2 regions of the Rhizobium sp. SRDI943 genome follow, and region 2 is predicted to be linked to the other one. Evidence: predicted binding sites of a transcription regulator. Region 2 holds the regulator's gene; the other holds the start of a gene.
The links. Region 2 encodes LexA, which represses DNA repair genes until DNA is damaged. Its sites were predicted from a motif close to TGTTCNNNNTGTGTTCNG; they were not measured.
Positions count from the first base shown of each region.

Region 1: a site for LexA is predicted at 1,684-1,701, ahead of AC245Y_RS23500 (2'-5' RNA ligase family protein). Genes of this name have one in related genera too.

Region 1 is NZ_CM172787.1:4,715,233-4,720,505, reverse strand. It holds gene AC245Y_RS23515 (oxidoreductase) at 1-44, shown strand, start outside; gene AC245Y_RS23510 (SDR family oxidoreductase) at 83-817, shown strand; gene AC245Y_RS23505 (methylated-DNA--[protein]-cysteine S-methyltransferase) at 930-1,493, opposite strand; gene AC245Y_RS23500 (2'-5' RNA ligase family protein) at 1,776-2,375, shown strand; gene AC245Y_RS23495 (succinylglutamate desuccinylase/aspartoacylase family protein) at 2,477-3,538, shown strand; gene AC245Y_RS23490 (ArsC family reductase) at 3,658-4,008, shown strand; gene ybaK (Cys-tRNA(Pro) deacylase) at 4,041-4,514, shown strand; gene AC245Y_RS23480 (MarR family winged helix-turn-helix transcriptional regulator) at 4,578-5,021, opposite strand; gene AC245Y_RS23475 (glutathione S-transferase family protein) at 5,102-5,273, shown strand, end outside.
Region 2 is NZ_CM172787.1:1,810,433-1,815,705, forward strand. It holds gene AC245Y_RS09540 (ComEC/Rec2 family competence protein) at 1-1,062, shown strand, start outside; gene lexA (transcriptional repressor LexA) at 1,043-1,762, opposite strand; gene AC245Y_RS09550 (VOC family protein) at 1,961-2,857, shown strand; gene kdsA (3-deoxy-8-phosphooctulonate synthase) at 2,854-3,699, shown strand; gene eno (phosphopyruvate hydratase) at 3,837-5,111, shown strand; gene AC245Y_RS09565 (FtsB family cell division protein) at 5,249-5,273, shown strand, end outside.

The sequences.
Region 1 (5,273 bases), 1.9 Mb from region 2:
ACGCCTGGGCGGAGACGACGCTCAGCGCCGATTTTCCAAGCTAACCGTAACGAAAATCTCACCTGCAAAAATGGAGCTTGAAATGTCTGATATCAAAGGGAAAGTCATTGCCATCACCGGCGCCAGCAGCGGCATCGGAGAGGCCGCGGCAAAGGTGCTGGCTGCCGCAGGCGCCCATATCGTCATCGGCGCCCGCCGCACCGAGCGCCTGGAGGAACTCGCCGGCGAAATCGCCGCAAAGGGCGGGTCGGTGCGCCGGCGACAGCTTGACGTCACCGACCGTTCCCAGGTGGAAGCCTTTGCAGGCTTCGCCCGCTCCGAATTCGGACGGCTGGACGTTATCGTCAACAATGCCGGCGTCATGCCGCTGTCGCTACTCGACGCCCTCAAGGTCGACGAATGGGACCGGATGGTCGACGTCAATATCAAGGGTGTTCTCTATGGCATTGCGGCGGCGCTTCCGATCATGAAGGCGCAGGGATCAGGGCAGATCATCAACCTGTCTTCGATCGGCGGCCACAGCGTCTCTCCGACGGCGGCTGTCTATTGCGCGACGAAATTCGCGGTACGGGCGATCTCGGACGGATTGCGGCAGGAGTCCGATCGTATCCGCGTCACCGTCATCTCTCCGGGCACGACGACATCGGAACTCGCCGACACCATCACCGATCCGACGGCGCGTGATGCCATGAAGGCTTTCAGGGCGATCACCATCAGCCCCGAGGCCGTCGCCAATTCGATCCTCTACGCCGTCAGCCAGCCTGATGATGTCGATGTCAGCGAGATCATCATCCGACCGACAGCCAGCCCCTATTGATCCGCTGAGATTGCTGCCAAAGTAATTCCAGCAAAAGTGTAGAGCGGTTTTGCCAGGCAAAGCGCGAAGCGATTTTGCCGGGAATTGCGGAAAACGAAAGAACCTCCGCCGCCTAAAAACCCAGCGACTGCTGGGCGGGCGGCGGCGGTGCAAGGTTGACGCCTTCGAGCTCCAGCATGCGGGCCTTCGATGACGAACCGCCGGGCGCGGAGAAGCCCCCGATCTTGCCGCCGGCCGCAAGCACCCGGTGGCAGGGGATGATCAGGGCGACAGGGTTCTTCGCCATCGCCTGGCCGACGTCGCGGGCGGCTTCCGGCCCGACGCCGAGCTCCTTGGCCAGCGCGCCGTAAGTGGTGGTGCGGCCCCAGCCGACACGCCTTGCCGCCGCATAAATATCCCGGAAGAAGGCATCCTGGCCGGCAAGATCGAGTTCGACGCCGGAAAAATCCGTCTCCTCGCCCTGGAAGTAGCGTTTCACGGCGGCGACCGTCTCGAGCACGCCAGGCGTCGGCGCGCCGGCTTCGGCATCCGGCAGGCGGCGCAACAGCAACCGTTCCGTCGCTTCCGCTGACTTGGTCGGCAGTTGGAAACGGATGATGCCGGCGTCGCTCCAGGCAATACCGCAGAAACCGCCCGCGGTTTCGAAGATGAGATAGTGGTGCGTTGTCTCAGCCATGACACAGCCTCCGCGTTTTCGATGACCTTCAAAATCGTATGGGACGGCCGCTGTTTCAACCCGTTTCTTGCGCGCGTCAGGCTTCCAGGAAATATTGCGATGCGCCCCTGCATTGTCGACCGACTAGCCACTTCACCCGGTCCTGAGCGACGTTTCGGATAAGTGTGGCCCCGAGCATGTCGGGAAATTATGTTCTCTTTTTGTTCTTGATGTTGTTTCCTTGCAGAGTATCTTCGTCGCGTTTTGAAAACGACGAGGCGGGTCATGACGACCTGAAACTCCATGAACCAGATGCCCTTCGACTTCGGAGACGACAAAAATGGTCGCGGACGGCGGAACGAAAGCTACGTCAGCGGACACCGACTTTTCTTTGCGCTCTGCCCTCCTGATGCCGTCGAGCAGCAGGCGGCCGCAATCGCCGATGACTATCGTCGAGCCTTCTCCCTTTCCGGGATGCCGCGCCTGACGACATTGCATGTGTCGATCATCTGGGTCGGCGACTATCCGAGGCTGCCGGAGGATGTGGTCTTCGCGGCACGACAGGCCGGCGCCACAGTCGAGAGTGCCCCGATCGCAATAAGCTTCGACCGGATCATGCGATTCCCGCAGGCGCGTTCGCTTGTGCTTTGCGGCGAAGGCGGACGGAAACCACTGACACGGCTGCACGTCCAACTGGGCGTCGGCATGTACAATGCCGGCTTGCGGCACAATGTCGGCCGCGACTACAAGCCGCACATGACACTTCTCTATGACCGCAAAGCCGTGCCGCCGACGACCCTCGACACACCCGTTTCATGGACCGCGTCCGAATTCCTGCTCATCCACAGTGTTCTCGGAAAAACCGAACATCGGATCATCGATCGCTGGCCGCTGCTCGGCTGAGGCAATGATGTCTTCGGACCACGCTTGCGCTTGCCCCATTTCCGCTCATATAGCTCGGAATGCCTAACCGGGCGCTGGTTGTAAACGGGAACGAAGACAGCATGGACGTTTCAGAGATCATCATCCCTGGAGATACGCCGGGAACGGAGTGGCGGTTGCCGGTGCTGCGCTTTAAAGGCCACGATCCGAAGGCGCCGAAGGCCTATATCCAGGCGGCACTGCATGCCGGCGAGCTGCCGGGAACGGTGCTGCTGCATTTCCTCTGCGAAAGGCTGCGGCAGGCGGAAAGCCAAGGTGGGATCGCCGGCGACATCACCATCGTGCCGCAGGCCAATCCGATCGGTGCGGCGCAATCGCATTTCGGCGAGCTGCAGGGCCGTTTCGACCTGGGCTCACGCACCAATTTCAACCGGGATTTTCCGCTGATCTCGATTGTCGATCGCACCACGCTGACCGAAGATCTCGATGATTACCCGGCTACCGACAGATTGAAGAGGCAGCTGCTGCATATGGCGCTTGGCGCCGATCTCGTGCTCGACCTGCATTGCGACGACGAATCCCTGCAATATGCCTATATCGACGAGGCCTTCTGGCCGGAGGCCGCCGATCTTGCCGCTTCACTCGGCATGGAGGCCGTGCTGCTTTCGGATGGCGAAAGCTCGGCCTTCGAGGAGGCCGTCGGCTTTGCATGGAAATATGAGGTTCCCGGCGAACGCCGGCCCCGTCTGCCCGGCAAACTCTCCGTCACCGTCGAGCTGCGCGGCAAACGCGACGTCGATCCGGTGCTGGCGAAAAAGGATGCGGATGGGCTCTGGCACTTCCTCGCGGCACGGGGGACCGTTGGCGACGAAAAGCCCGCGGCAATGCCATTTTCCGGTCCGGCCGTGCCGCTCGACAATGTCGAGATCATCCGCACGCCAGAAGGCGGAGCCGTGCTCTTCCATCGCGACATCGGCGAGAGGGTTGCCGAAGGCGACCGCCTAGTGACGATCGTCACTAGGCCGGGGCAGCCGGGCGGCAGCATCGAGCTCACCGCGCCGCAGGACGGGCTGATCCTGACCCGAACCTCCGACAGGCTGGTGCGGCGGCGCGGCGACCTGATGAAGATCGCCTGTGACGAACCCAGCAAGGCTTCCCGCAAGGCCGGCACGCTGGAGAATTGAACGGGGCCGGTTTTGTCCGGCTGCGATTGTCGACGCGCTCGGGGATAAAACGTCGCACGGCGTTTGCGCCGGCCTTCGTGCATGTTATCTCGCTGCTATCACAGGGAGATCGATCGGGCATGGCCGTCACCATCTATGGCATCAAGAATTGCGACACGATGAAAAAGGCGCGCAGCTGGCTGGAAGAACATAGCGTCGCCTATGAGTTTCACGATTACAAGGCACTCGGTATCGACCGCGCCCATCTCGAAGCCTGGATCGACCAGGCCGGCCTCGATACTGTGCTCAACCGCGCCGGCACTACCTTCCGCAAATTGCCCGACGCCGAGCGCGAGAACCTCACCCGGGAGAAGGCAATCGCCCTGATGCTCGACCAGCCGTCGATGATCAAGCGGCCGGTGCTGGAAGTGAAGGGCAAGCTGCTGGTCGGCTTCAAGCCGGAGATTTACGCCGGTACGTTCGGAGGCTGACAGGCGGCCCGCTGAACTCACGAGGGAAAGAGATGTCCAAGACTACGCGCGCGACACAGCTTCTTTCGCAGGCAGGCGTCGCCTTCACCGTTCATGCCTATGACTACGACCCCAATGCCGAGCGCGTCGGGCTGCAGGCGGCCGAAGCGCTCGGCGAGGCGCCGCATCGGGTGCTGAAGACGCTGATGGCGGAGGTGGACGGCAATCCGGTCTGCGTCGTCGTGCCGTCGGACCGCGAGATCAGCATGAAGAAGCTTGCCAGCGCCTTTCACGGCAAATCGGCCAACATGATGAGGCCTGCCGATGCCGAGCGGCTGACGGGTTATCATGTCGGCGGCATCAGCCCGTTCGGCCAGAAAAAGACCGTGCCGACGGCGATCGAGGAAGCCGCACTTGGCGAACCGCTGGTCTATATCAATGGCGGGCAGCGCGGGCTGCAGGTGCGGCTCGATCCGAAGCATGCGTTGAAGGCACTGAAGGCTGTCGCCGCGCCGCTGATTGCCTGATCGGAGCATGATGCCGAAAAGTGTGAGCGGGTTTCGGACGACATCATGCTCTCACTATTGAATCTAGAGGAAGCGGTCGAGCAGGCCGGCGATCGCCTTCGCCTCGTTTTCGGCAAGCTTGCAGCCGATATGGGTCTCGATCGATTTGGCATAGACGATCCACATGCGCTCGCGAAGCTTTCGGCCGGCATCTGACATCACCACCCAGCGGCCGCGTCCATCCTCGGCGAAGACCTCGCGCCGGACCAAGCCCTCTCTTTCCAGCCGGTCGAGCAGGCGAGAGAGATTATACTGGGCCAGCAATGTCCGCTCTTCGATCTCGTAGGGGCGCAGTTTGCCGTCTTGCGAGCGCGCTAATTCCCACAGCACGTCATACCAGGCAAGCGGCGGCATGCCGGCCGTTTTCAGGTCGGCTTCGATGGCGCCAAGCAACCGCTCGCGGGCGCGCATGATGCTCGTCCAGGCAGAGGTAACCGCTTCGCTTGGATTCGACGGCTTTTCAGACATAAATGCAGTTACATCTATCTTGAATTCCGCCGCAAGCGTTATTAGATGCATTTACATCTATCATTGCCAAGGAGGCCCCCATGAGCAAGCTTACCCTCGTCAGCCATCATCTCTGCCCCTATGTGCAGCGCGCCGCGATCGCTCTGCTCGAAAAGGGCGTGCCCTTCGAGCGCATCAACATCGATCTTGCCGACAAGCCCGACTGGTTCCTGCAGATCTCGCCGCTGGGCAAAGTGCCACTGCTGCGGATCG
Region 2 (5,273 bases):
ATCAGGCCCGTCGTTACGGTTGCCGGTTTCTTCGGCGGCGTCTTCCTGACTTCGCTGATCGGCGGTCTTTCCACCGCGCTGTTTTCGATCGAGCATTTTCATCGCCTGACCGCCTACGGCCTGCCGGCAAACCTCGCGACGATGCCGATCATCTCCTTCATCGTCATGCCGGCCGGCTTGCTGGCGATGCTGCTCATGCCTTTCGGTCTGGATGTTTTGCCCTGGAAGGTCGTCGGATTCGGCCTCGATCTGGTGATCGCGGTCGCAAAGACGGTGTCCGGCTGGGATGGCAATATCGACGTCGGCCGCTTGCCCGCCTGGTATTTCGCGGTCGCCGTGGCAGGCTTTCTGCTGCTGACGCTGCTCCGCACCCGGCTGCGCCATATCGGCACATCAATCATCGCGGTCGCAACGCTCATCCTGTTGCTTCTACCGGTTCCCCGGCCGCCGGATCTGGTGATTTCGGAGGATGGCAGTCTCGTCGCGGTGGTCGAAGCGGCAGCAATGGCTTCCAACCGTGAAAGACCACCGGATTTCATCTTCGACCAGTGGCAGAGAGCCCTGGTCCTGCCGAGACATGATCCGCCGAAGATGCTGGATGGTCCTGCTATCCCGCAGGTAGGAGAAGACCGCCGCGTCAAGCTTTCCCGCGATCAGCAGAACGAAGCGAGGACAGCGATGCGGGCGGCCGCAGCGGCCGGTGAAGCAAACCGCTTTTCCTGCGTCAAGAGGGCCTGGTGCGCATCAAGGCTTGGCAATGGTCGTGTGGTTGCTGTCATCGACAATGCCGCCTATCTCGGCCCGGCATGCGACGCGGCCGATATCATCGTGACGTCGGTCCGCCTGCGTTTCAACAGCTGCCGCTCAGGTGCGACGCTCTTCACCGGCGAGACGCTGCGCAGGACCGGATCCATCGAGTTGCGCTTCGCGGACGCCGGCCTGGAGGTGGCAACCGCATTTGACGCATTGTCGCGACCATGGATGCGCCATCGCGCCTTTGACTGGCGCAGCAACAGCTTTACCGAATCCGGCCTAACCGATGTCAGTGATAGCGGCGAATGAGGCCGACGAGTTTGCCCTGCACCTTAACACGGTCTGGTCCGAAAATCCGGGTCTCGTAAGCCGGGTTGGCCGCTTCCAGTGCGATCGAGGCGCCCTTGCGGCGGAAGCGCTTGAGTGTCGCTTCTTCGTCATCGACGAGTGCAACAACAATGTCGCCAGGACTTGCGGTGCTGCCATTGCGGATGATCACGGTGTCGCCGTCGAAGATGCCGGCGTCGATCATCGAATCGCCCTTGACCTCGAGCGCATAATGTTCACCGGAGCCGAGCATGTCGGCCGGAACGGCGATGTCGTGGGTGTTGTTCTGGATCGCCGAAATCGGCACACCGGCGGCGATTCTGCCCATGACCGGCACGGAAACCGAGTTGCCGTTGTCGGCGACGGGTTTTGCGGGAGCAGGGGCGGCGACCGGCTGAGGTTTGCCCAGGCTGCCTTCGATGACGCTCGGCGAAAAGCCGCGCCGCGGCTGGATGCTGGGGCTGTAGGCCTCCGGAAGCTTGATGACCTCGAGCGCGCGGGCGCGGTTCGGTAGGCGGCGAATGAAGCCTCGCTCCTCTAGCGCTGTAATCAAGCGATGAATCCCGGACTTCGAGGCGAGGTCCAGAGCATCCTTCATTTCGTCGAAAGACGGTGGAACGCCGGATTCTTTCATGCGCTCGTGAATGAAAAGGAGAAGCTCCTGTTGTTTGCGCGTGAGCATCGACGTTGTGACCTCGTGATTGAAACAAATCCAGAACAGACACTATATGTTCCATATGTGTTCCGCAAGTAGCTAAATTTCCGTAAAACTTGGCGCCAACTCGTTGAGATTTTTATTTTCATTCGCCGGATTGGGACACATCTCTTGTATTGAGGGGCGCGCCGTCGCACATCTCTTGCCGTTTCCAGGAGGGATATGATGAACGAGCATTCCGCCAAACCGCACCCGCTGGATCATGTCGTGCTGCCGGTCGTCAATATCGATCTGGCGCGCGAGAGGCTCGGCAAGCTCGGCTTCACCGTTGCCGCCGATGCGCGCCATCCCTTCGGAACGGAAAACGCCTGCGTCTTTTTTGCCGACAAGACCTATCTGGAGCCACTCGGGATTGCGAGCGTCGAGGAGAGCGAGGCATCGGCGCGCCAAGGCAATGTCTTCACTGCCCGCAACCAGGCCGTCCGTTTCCGCTGTGGCGAGGAGGGGCTTTCGGGGCTGGCTTTCGGCAGCAAGGATGCCGGCATCGATCATCAGAATTTCGTCGGCAACGGATCGAGCGCCGGCGAGATGCTGCAGTTCACCCGGCCGATGACGATGCCGGACGGTTCCGAGACGATTGCCGGCTTCAAGCTGGCTTTCGCCGCCGACCTGCGCGCGCCGGATCTCCTGCTTTTCACCGTCGAGCGCGTCAATCCGCTACCGGCCGAGCGCGCCGCGCTGGAGACGCATGCCAATGGCGTGACCGGCATAGTCGAGATAGCGCTTTGCGCGCCTGATGCTGCCGCCTTCGCAGCCTTCGTCAGCCTTGCCGTGGCGCAATCGGCAGTCGAGAAAACCGGTTTCGGCGCCAATATCGCGGCATCGAATGCGAAAATCAGCCTGATGACGCGGGAAGGGCTGGAGGCCTATTTCGACATCGCCGACTCATCCGCAGATCGCGGCCTGCGCGGCCGGGCAATCCTCTTCGCTGTCGCCGATCTTGCCGTGACAGAAGCGCATTTGGCTGCTAACGGGGTGACATACACGCGCAAGAACAATCGCATTCTGGTGAAGCCCGCGCCCGGGCAGGGCACGCTCTTCGCCTTCGAGGAAACACGATGAGCACTGATACGAATTCCGAAGTCAGGGTCGGCGAAGGCCAAGGCCAGGTCACCTTTTCCAATACCGGCCGCCTGTCGCTGATTGCCGGTCCCTGCCAGATGGAGAGCCGCGACCACGCCTTCATGGTTGCCGGCACGCTGAAGGAGCTTTGCGGAAAGCTCGGCATCGGCCTCGTCTACAAGAGCTCCTTCGACAAGGCGAACCGGACCTCGCTGTCGGCCGAACGCGGTATCGGGATCGAGAAGGGCATGGAGGTCTTTGCCGACCTCAAGAAGGAATTCGGTTTTCCCGTCCTGACCGACGTTCATACCGCCGAGCAATGCGCGGAGGTGGCAAAGATCGTCGACGTCCTGCAGATCCCGGCCTTCCTCTGCCGCCAGACCGACCTTCTCATCGCCGCCGCCAAGACCGGCCGCGTCGTCAATGTCAAGAAGGGCCAGTTCCTCGCTCCCTGGGATATGAAGAACGTCCTTAAGAAGCTCAATGCCAGCGGCAATCCGAACGTGCTGCTGTGCGAGCGCGGCGCCTCATTCGGCTACAATACGCTGGTCTCCGACATGCGCTCGCTGCCAATCATGGCGGCGATGGGTGCGCCCGTTATCTTCGATGCGACCCATTCCGTGGCGCAGCCGGGCGGGCAGGGCGAATCCTCCGGCGGTCAGCGGGAATTCGTGGAAACACTGGCGCGCGCAGCGGTGGCTGCCGGCATTGCCGGCGTCTTCGTCGAAACCCATCAGGACCCCGACAATGCCCCTTCCGACGGCCCGAACATGGTCTATCTCAAGGACATGCCGCGGCTTCTCGAAAAGCTGCTCGCCTTCGATGCGGTCGCCAAGGCTTGACGTTCAACAGTCTGACATGATCGTGCTATAGGCCACATCCGAACGCTGGTCCGACGGCTATTGCAGCATTGTAATTTGCACGCCTTCGACTAAGACAGGTTTCGAACCATTTATCACCCACCGAGCAGGAAGAACCCATGACTGCAATCACCGATATCATCGCCCGCGAGATTCTCGATAGCCGTGGCAACCCCACCGTCGAAGTCGATGTCTATCTCGAAGATGGCAGCATGGGCCGCGCGGCCGTTCCCTCGGGCGCCTCGACGGGCGCGCATGAGGCGGTCGAACTGCGTGACGGCGGCAAGCGCTATCTCGGCAAGGGCGTCGAAAAGGCGGTCGAAGCCGCCAACACCGAGATCTTCGACGCGATCGGCGGCATCGATGCCGAAAACCAGATCCAGATCGACAACATCATGATCGAGCTGGACGGCACGCCGAACAAGTCGCGCCTCGGTGCCAACGCCATCCTTGGCGTGTCGCTCGCCGTCGCCAAGGCTGCCGCCCAGGCGTCCGGCCTGCCGCTCTACCGTTATGTCGGCGGTGCTTCCGCCAGCCTGCTGCCAGTGCCGATGATGAACATCATCAATGGTGGTGCCCATGCCGACAACCCGATCGATTTCCAGGAATTCATGATCCTGCCGGTCGGCGCCGATTCGATCGCCGAAGCCGTGCGCATGGGTTCGGAAGTCTTCCATACGCTGCGCAAGGAACTTGCCGCACAGGGCCACAACACCAATGTCGGCGATGAAGGCGGTTTCGCACCGGGCCTGAAGAGCGCGCCGGAAGCTCTCGACTTCATCATGAAGTCGATCGAGAAAGCCGGCTACAAGCCGGGCGACGACATGTGCCTCGGCCTCGACTGCGCCTCGACGGAATTCTTCAAGGACGGCAAATACGTTCTCGAAGGTGAGGGCCGCACGCTGGAATCCGGCGCCATGGCCGAGTACCTGGCCGAGCTCGCCGCCAACTATCCTATCATCTCGATCGAGGACGGCATGGCCGAAGACGACTGGGACGGCTGGAAGACGCTGACCGACCTGGCCGGCAAGAAGACCCAGCTCGTCGGCGACGATCTCTTCGTCACCAACTCCGCCCGTCTTCGCGACGGCATCCGCATGGGCGTCGCCAACTCGATCCTCGTCAAGGTCAACCAGATCGGCACGCTGACGGAAACGCTCGATGCCGTCAACACGGCACACAAGGCGGCCTATACCGCCGTCATGTCCCACCGCTCCGGCGAGACCGAAGATTCGACCATCGCCGATCTCGCGGTCGCCACCAACTGCGGTCAGATCAAGACCGGCTCGCTGTCGCGCTCCGACCGTCTTGCCAAGTACAATCAGCTGATCCGTATCGAAGAGGGCCTCGGCCCGCAGGCCCAGTATGCAGGCCGCTCGATCGTTCGCGGCTGATCGGATCTGATTTTCAACGGCTTGACCCGCGCCTTCCCGGCGCGGGTTTTTTGTTGCCCGTTTTTTAGAGTCAACGAACGGTTAATCTCTGCACGTTAGATTGAACGAATTGGTAATGCGTTCAAGAGCATGCGTGTATGTGGACAAAGCATCATAAGAAGA